2 regions of the Micromonospora sp. NPDC051141 genome follow, and region 1 is predicted to be linked to the other one. Evidence: riboswitches for the same ligand, from Rfam matches in the RefSeq annotation. Region 1 holds a riboswitch; the other holds the start of a gene.

The links. A riboswitch is a leader RNA that binds a small molecule or an ion and turns the genes downstream of it on or off. The one in region 1 is predicted to bind thiamine pyrophosphate.
Region 2: linked by a shared signal. The riboswitch ahead of thiE (thiamine phosphate synthase) and the one ahead of ACIA6B_RS21760 (ECF transporter S component) in region 1 are both predicted to bind thiamine pyrophosphate.

Annotation. Positions count from the first base shown of each region.
Region 1 covers NZ_JBITFD010000011.1:201,231-205,207, forward strand. Annotated here, with positions in the region: gene ACIA6B_RS21745 (DUF6328 family protein) at 112-615, opposite strand; gene ACIA6B_RS21750 (sugar isomerase domain-containing protein) at 707-1,456, opposite strand; gene ACIA6B_RS21755 (alpha/beta fold hydrolase) at 1,453-2,289, opposite strand; TPP riboswitch at 2,366-2,472, shown strand; gene ACIA6B_RS21760 (ECF transporter S component) at 2,545-3,135, shown strand; gene ACIA6B_RS21765 (ATP-binding cassette domain-containing protein) at 3,236-3,977, shown strand, end outside.
Region 2 covers NZ_JBITFD010000001.1:90,135-94,111, forward strand. Annotated here, with positions in the region: gene thiS (sulfur carrier protein ThiS) at 1-182, opposite strand, end outside; gene thiO (glycine oxidase ThiO) at 173-1,303, opposite strand; gene thiE (thiamine phosphate synthase) at 1,297-1,923, opposite strand; TPP riboswitch at 1,918-2,029, opposite strand; gene ACIA6B_RS00425 (hypothetical protein) at 2,148-2,417, shown strand; gene ACIA6B_RS00430 (endonuclease domain-containing protein) at 2,425-3,060, shown strand; gene ACIA6B_RS00435 (aldo/keto reductase) at 3,206-3,977, opposite strand, start outside.

The sequences.
Region 1 (3,977 bases):
CTGCCTCCTGGATGGTCGGTCCGGCTGCGGTCGACGCGCTCGACGAAAACGACGCTACCCCCGGGTGTTACCCAGGGGTAGCGTCGCGTGCACGTCCGATTTGGCGGACCGTCAGTCGCCGGCCAGCGTCTGCGGGTCGTCGTCATCGTCGTCGATGTCGTCCTCACCCCAGTTGCGCCGCGCGAACGGCAGGATCGCCCAGAACGTCAGGAACCAGAGCGCGGTGACGGCGCTGAGCACGAACGCGATCGGCCGGGGCAGCACGAAGTCGGTGATCAGCAGCACGGCGCTGACCATCGCGATCAGCATGAAGAACAGCCCGCCGGTGGCCATCCGGTGGGCGAAGCGGACCAACTCCGGCTTGCGGCCCTGGCGGAACAGCGCCCGGTGGAACGCGACCGGCGAGATGATCATCGCGGTGGCCGCGGCGGCGGCCAGCAACGCCACGATGTAGACGTCACGCTGGAACTCGGTGGTCCGGGTGAACCCGTTGCTGAACGGCAGGGTCAGCAAGAAGGCGAAGAGGATCTGCACGCCGGTCTGCGCCACGCGCAACTCCTGCAACAGATCGGCGAAGTTGCGCTGCCAGCGCTGCTTCTCGGATTCCTTGGACACTCGCGAACCTCCGGTGAAGACGGCACGGCCGGCGGGTGAACACCCGCCGGCAGCAGCGCCTGTGCCCGATTCGGGCGCTCGCGAAACCGGCTCACGATCCCCGGCGGATCCGCCCTGCGTACCGGGCCTCCAGCTCGGCGTTGTGCTCGTCGCCGCCGGTGATGTTGGCGGACAGGTAGACCGGCGGTCGCTCCCCCGCCGTCACCAGCCGGGCCACCACCTCGACGGTGATCTGCTGGGCCAGCAGCGCGGCGGTGATCGACGAGACCGCGCCGACCGCGCCGCCGCCGGGCAACGGCAGCGTGGCGTCGCCGTACGGGGCGCCGTTGTCCAGCACCACGTCGGCGAAGTCGGCCAGCTTCCGCCCGGACGGGTGCCGCGAGGTCATCCGCGCCGAGTGCCGCGCCGAGGTGATCGCCACCAGCCCGTGCCCGCGCTCCTTCACGATCGACGCGAACTCGACCATCGCCCCGTTCACGCCCGAGTTGGAGGCGAGCACGAACACGTCCGGCGGCCGGACCGGGGCCAGCTCGTAGAGCCGGTGCGCCACCGCCGGCTCGCGTTCCAGCTTCGGGCCGAGCACGTCGGCCGGCTCGCCACCGTGCAGGACCAGGTCGCGCAGCGCGATGCGGTTGGTGGGCACCAGCCCGCCGGCACGGCCGGCGATCTCCATGGCGAGCGCCTCGGAGTGCCCGGTGCCGAACGCGTGCACCACCCCGTCGGCACGCAGCGCCGCCACGATCAGATCGGCCGCCTCCGCCACGTTCGCCCGCTGCTCGGTGGCCACCCGCCGCATCGTCGACGTGACCGTCTCCAGGTACGCCTCGGCGCTCACCGTCATGCCTCCTCCGTCCCTCGGATCCGGGCCAGGACCGCCTCGGCCAGCGGGCCCGGAGCCTCGTCGGGAATCCAGTGGCTGACGCCGGACAGGGTCACGAACCGGTAGTCACCGGTGACGTGTCCCGCGCACGCCTCGGCGGCGGTCCGGCCGATCGCCACGTCCTTGTCGCTCCAGACGTACGTGGTCGGCACCGCCACCGGGCCGACCGCCTTCATGTCCGACCCGCTCATCGCGCGGTACCAGTTCAGCGCCGCGGTGAGCGCTCCCGGCTCCCGCATCGGGTCGGCGTACCGGGCGACGGTTGCCGCGTCGCCGACGCCGCGCAGCATCCGGCGCAGCACGGCGCCGTGCAGCGCCAGCAGCACCTTCTCCGCCTTGCCCGGCATCCGGAACAGCGCCATGTAGGCGGACTTGGCCTTCTGCCGGGGATCGTTGGCGAGCGCGTGGCCCATCGCGGCCGGGTGCGGCACCGACACCGCGGTCAGCGTCCGCACCCGATCCGGGTGCGCCGCCGCCAGGCCCCAGGCCACGATCGCGCCCCAGTCGTGGCCGACCAGGTGCGCGGCGGTCACCCCGAGCGCGTCCAGCACGGCCGCCGCGTCGGCCACCAGCTCCGGGATCCGGTACGCCTCGACCGCCGCCGGCCGCGCGCCGGGCGAGTAGCCGCGCTGGTCGAGCGCGTACGTGCGCAGCCCGGCGGCGTGCAGCGCGGGCGTCACCGCGTCCCACTCGCCGGCGTGCTGCGGAAAGCCGTGCAGCAGCAGGACGGGGTCGCCGCCCTCGGGGCCGCCGGTGCGTACCTCGAACGTCAGATTTCGCGTCTCGACCCGCATGATCGCCAGCCTACCGACAGTCGCCCTGCTGGGCCCGGCCCCGACGTCGGTGCTAGCGTCTGCGACGAGACAACTTCACATCCGACAGGGGAGCGCACAGCGCTGAGAGTGCGGGCCGGTGCCCGCAGACCCTCGAACCTGATCTGGGTAATGCCAGCGCAGGGAGTTCGGTCGACCTCCAGCCGCGTCGACGTCCGGCATTCCGGGCGCGGCGTGCGTCTTCTCCTGGTTCCTCACCACGAACTGGGAGCCACCGTGAACCACACCGACAGCAACCGCTGGCGTACCGTCGACATCGTCGTCGCCTCGGTCATCGCCGTCGCCTTCGGCGTCGTCTTCTGGGCCTGGGGCCTGCTCTGGAGCGCCACCGACGCGGCGTTCGCGTTCTTTCCGCCCGCGCAGGCGGTGCTCTACGGCGTGTGGCTGATCCCGGCGGTGCTCGCCGGCCTGATCATCCGCAAGCCGGGCGCCGCGCTCTACTGCGAGACGGTGGCCGCGATCGTCTCCGCGCTGCTGGGCAGCCAGTGGGCGGGCATCGTGATCCTCCAGGGCCTGATGCAGGGCATCGGCGCGGAGTTGGCGTTCGCCGCGTTCCGCTACCGCTCGTTCAAGCTGCCGGTGGCGGTGCTGGCCGGCGCGCTGACCGGCCTGGGCGCGGCGATCTTCGACTTCGTCTACTGGAACAAGGCGTACGAGCTGACCTCCTACCGCCTCCCGTACGCGCTCATCACGATCGTCAGCGCCACGATCGTCGCCGGCTTCGGCGCGTGGGTGCTCACCCGCGCCCTGGCCAACACCGGCGTCCTGGACCGCTTCCCCGCCGGCCGCGACCGCGCCCTGGTCTGACGGCCCCCTCCCCCTGTTGATCAAGGAGTTTGCGTCAACCATGGGCGGGTTTTCCTGACGCAAACTCCTTGATCAACGAGGCTGGGGAGGGGGTGGCGCGGTGAGCGGGGTGGTTCTGCGGGGGTTCGGGTGGCGGCACGGGGGACGCCGGGCGTGGGCGGTGCGCGGGGTTGATCTGCGTGTCGAGGGCGGGGAGCGGGTGCTGCTGCTGGGGGCGTCAGGGGCGGGGAAGAGCACGCTGCTGGCGGCGCTGGCCGGGCTGCTGCCGGAGGACTCCGGCGAGCAGGAGGGCACCGTCGAGATCGACGGGCTGGACCCGCGCAAGGCCCGCGAACGCGTCGGCGTGCTGTTCCAGGACCCGGAGACCCAGCTCGTGATGGCCCGCTCCGGCGACGACGTCGCGTTCGGGCTGGAGAACCGCGGCGTGCCGGCCGAGGAGATCTGGCCCCGGGTCGACGAGGCGTTGCGCCGGGTCGGCTTCCCCTACCACCGGGACCGCCCGACCGCCGCGCTCAGCGGCGGCGAGCAGCAACGGCTGGCCCTCGCCGGGGCGCTCGCGCTGCGTCCCGGCCTGCTGCTGCTCGACGAGCCGACCGCCAACCTCGACCCGGCCGGCGCCGCGCTGATCCGCCGGGCGGTCGCGGACGCGCTCGACCCGGACACCACGCTGATCCTGGTGGAGCACCGGGTCGCCGAGGCGCTGCCGCTCGTCGACCGGGTGGTGGTGCTGGAACCGGGTGGCGGGGTGCGCGCCGACGGGCCGCCCGACGCGGTCTTCGCCGCGCACGGCGAGGCGCTGGCCGCCGCCGGGGTCTGGGTGCCCGGGCACACCGTGCCGCCGC
Region 2 (3,977 bases), on a different contig from region 1:
CTGAGCACCTCGACGCGGTCGCCGTCGCGCAGCACGCTCGCCGGCCAGCCGCCGCGCGGCACCACCTCGCCGTTGACCGCGACCGCGAGGCCGCGCTGCTGACCGGTGACCGCGCGCACCACCTCGGCGAGCGTGACGCCCTCGGGCAGCGTCCGCCCCGTGCCGTTGACGATCAGTTCCACAGGCGCTCCTTCGCGAACCGTGCCGGGCTGAAGGGGGCGAGCGCCGGGTCCGGCCCGCCGCTGACGATCAGTTCGGTGACCAGGTCGGCGGTGACCGGGGTGAGCACGATGCCGTGCCGGTGGTGCCCGGTGGCGGCGAGCACGTCGGGCCGGCCGGGCAGCGCCCCGATCACCGGCGCGTTGTCCGGCGTGCCCGGGCGCCGCCCGGCGACGGCCTCCACCAGCGCGTACTCGGTCAGCTCGGGGACCAGCTCGGCGGCGGCGCGGAGCAGCCGCAGCACACCGCCGGCGGTCACCTCGACGTCCGCGCGTTCCTCCACGGTGGCGCCGACCACCACCTCGCCGTCCGCCCGGGGCACCAGGTAGACCGGCTCGCCGTCGGCGTACCCCCGGATCACGTGCCGGAAGCCCGGCGGACCGTCGCCGGGCGCGCGGAGCCGCAGCACCTGGCCCTTCACCGGGCGGACCGGCAGCCCGGTCAGCGCCGCCGCGCCGCAGCCGGCCGCGACCACGGTGACCCGCGCGTCCACCTCGGACAGCGCGCCGACCCGCGTCGGCCGGAACGTCACGCCGGCCCGCTCCGCCGCGACCCGCAGCGCGGCGACCAGGCGGCGCGGGTCGACCTGGTGGTCGCCGGGCGCGACCGCGCCGCCGCGCACCCGGGTGGCCAGCGCCGGCTCGCGGTCGCGCAGCGCCGACGGGCGCAGCGGCGTGATCGGCAACCCCAACCCCTGCTGGTACGACCACAGCCGCCCCGCCTCGGCCAGGTCGTCGGCGGTGAGCCCGACCACAAGCGTGCCCTCGGTGCGGTGGCCCAGGTCGACGCCGCTCGCCTCGGCAAGCTCGGCGGCGAACGCCGGCCACCGGGCCGCGGACTCGACCAGCAACCCGGTCAGCTCCCGCTCCCCGAAGTACGCCTCGGCGACCGGGGCGAGCATGCCGGCGGCCACCCGCGACGCACCCGACCCGGGCCGGTCGTCGTACACGCTCACCCGCAGCCCGCGCTGCGCGCACCGCCACGCGATCGCCAGCCCCACCGGCCCCGCCCCCACCACCCCCACCTCGGAAAGGAAGGGCCCCCTGTCAACGCCTCCGGTAGCGGAAGGGGCCCCGCCTAACACGTCAGCGCCCGGAGCAGCTCGGCGGTGGCGCGCGCCGGGTCGGCCGCCGAGCTGAGCGCTCCGACCACCGCCACTCCGTACGCCCCGGCCGCCCGCAACGCCGGCACCGCCGCGGCGGTCACCCCGCCGATGGCGATCACCGGCACGGTCACCGCGTCGGTGACCGCGCGTACCCCGTCCGGGCCGATCGGCGCGGGCAGCCCCGGCTTGGTGGTGGTGGCGTGGCAGGGGCCCACGCCCAGGTAGCTCGCTCCGGCGGCGACCGCGGCCCGGGCGGCGTCCGGCTCCCGGGCGGTCGCGCCGAGCACCGCGTCGACGCCGAGCACCCGGCGGGCGGCGGCCACCGGCAGGTCGTCCGCCCCGACGTGGCCACCGGCCGCGCCCACCGCGAGCGCCACGTGCAACCGGTCGTTGATTAGGCAACACGTGCCGTACGGCCGGCACGCCTCGACCACCCGGCGGGCCAGCTCGTACGCCTCCCGGTCGGTGGCGTCGTCCGTCACGCGGACCTGCACGACGAGTTCGGCGCGGCCCACCGGCATGGCGGCACGCAGCACGCCGAGCGGATCCCGCCCCGGTCGGGTGTCGGTGATGAGATGCAGTCGTCCCAGGGACGGCACGGCAACGCTCCTCCCTGCGCCGGCATTACCCGGATCAGGTTCAACGGTCGGGGGCTGTCAGCCCCCCTCTCAGCCCGGTCCACACCGGGCTCCCGTGGGTCACTTGCGGCCTACCGTACGACGCCTCCCCGCCGTACGGAAGACCGGGTGAGTTTTTTCCCAGGACCGCACCACCCGGCGGGCCGGGACGGCGGCTGACCGTCACGTCACAGCACGCTGCCAGGATGTCCGTTCCCGCGCGTATCCCGCGCTGCCTTGCGCGCCTGCCGTTCCGGGGCAGCCGTGCCGTCTCCGAAGGGCTGCTCACCTGGACGATGCTCCGCGGGCCGACGTGGGTCCGCCTGCTGCCGGACGTGTACGTGCACCGGCACGGATACCGTGTCGACGACCATCGGATGTGGTGCGAGGCGGTGGCGTTGCGCCTGCCGCCGGGTGCCGTGCTGGCGGGACGGGAGCGCCGCCTGGTTGTTCGGTGCCGAGCTGCTCAGCCGTGACGCGCCGGTGACTGTGCTACTGCCGACAGACGTCCGGCTGCGCCCGCACCCGCAGTTGACGGTCGTGCGGTCGTCACTGCCCGACGAGGACCGTACCCGGTTCGCCGGGCTGCCGGTCACCACCGCGCTGCGCACCGCGTTCGACCTCGGTCGGCTGGGCCCCCGGGTGGAGGCGCTGGTCGCCGTGGACGCGCTACTGCGTCGCCGGGTGGTGAGGCTGTCCGCGCTGCGTGACTACGCCGAAACCCGGTCCGGCTGGCCGGGTGCGCCGCTGCTGCGCGAGGTCTTGACGCTGGCTGAACCGTTGAGCGAGTCCCCGATGGAGACTCGCCTGCGGTTACTCCTCCTCGACGCCGGCATCGGCCCACTCACCGCGCAGCACGAGATACGCGCGGCCGGACGCTTCGTGGCCCGGGTGGATCTGGCCTGTCCGGTGCTGCGCCTCGCGATCGAGTACGACGGCGACCACCACCGTGAGCGGGCACACTTCCGGCGTGATGTGGCACGTCTCAACGCGCTCCGTGCGGCTGGCTGGGTCGTGCTCCGGTTCACCGCCGACGACGTGCTGCGCCGTCCCGACGCCACCGTCGCACTGGTCCGCCAGGCCCTCGCTGAACGCCGCGCCCCGACACCACCCCACTGACCCCTTCCCCCGGACACCCATGGCGTTCCACCCGCGGCCGGTGCTGGCGGCGAGTGGAGCGTCATGGGTGTCAAAAAGGTCGTGAGACACCCATGACGTTCCACCCCTGGCGAAGGCTGGCTTTGGGTAGGGGGTGGGGGCGGGGTCAGAGGAGGGCGTTGAGGGCTTCCAGGTCCTCGTCGGTGGGCTGCCAGGTGCCCACCTCGGCGTTGGCGCGTACCTGCTCCGGAGTGGTCGCGCCGGCGATCACCGAGGTCACCGCCGGCTGGGCGGCCAGCCCGCCGATGGCCACCTGGAGCATGCTGATCCCCCGCTCGGCGGCGTACGCCTCGATGGCCTCGATGGTGTCCCAGCGCGCCGCCGCCAGCCGCTCGGCGTACCGGCCGCCGCCGGCCAGCCGGCTGCCCGTCGGGGGCGCCTCGCCCCGCTTGTACTTGCCGGTGAGCAGCCCGTTGGCGAGCGGGAAGAACGGCAGCATGCCGAGGCCGAACCGCTCGCAGGCCGGGATCACCTCGTCCTCCACCCCCCGCTCCAGCAGCGAGTAGTGGTTCTGCGCGGAGATGAACCGGGTACGCCCCGCCGACGACGCGGTCCAGTCGGCGTCGGCGATCTGCCAGCCGGCGAAGTTGGAGTTGCCGAGGTAACGGACCTTGCCGGCGGTCACCAGGTCGTCCAGCGCGGCGAGCGTCTCGTCGATCGGCGTGCCCGGGTCGGGCTCGTGCATCTGGTAGAGGTCGATGTGGTCGGTGCCGAGCCGGCGCAGCGACGCCTCGACCGCGCGGGCGATGTAGCGGCGGGCGCCCCGGGCGCCGTGGTCCGGGCCGTTCGCGCCGTGCATGTCCATGCCGAACTTGGTGGCGACCACCACGTCGTCGCGGCGCCCCTTGAGCGCCTGACCGAGCAGCTCCTCGGAGCCG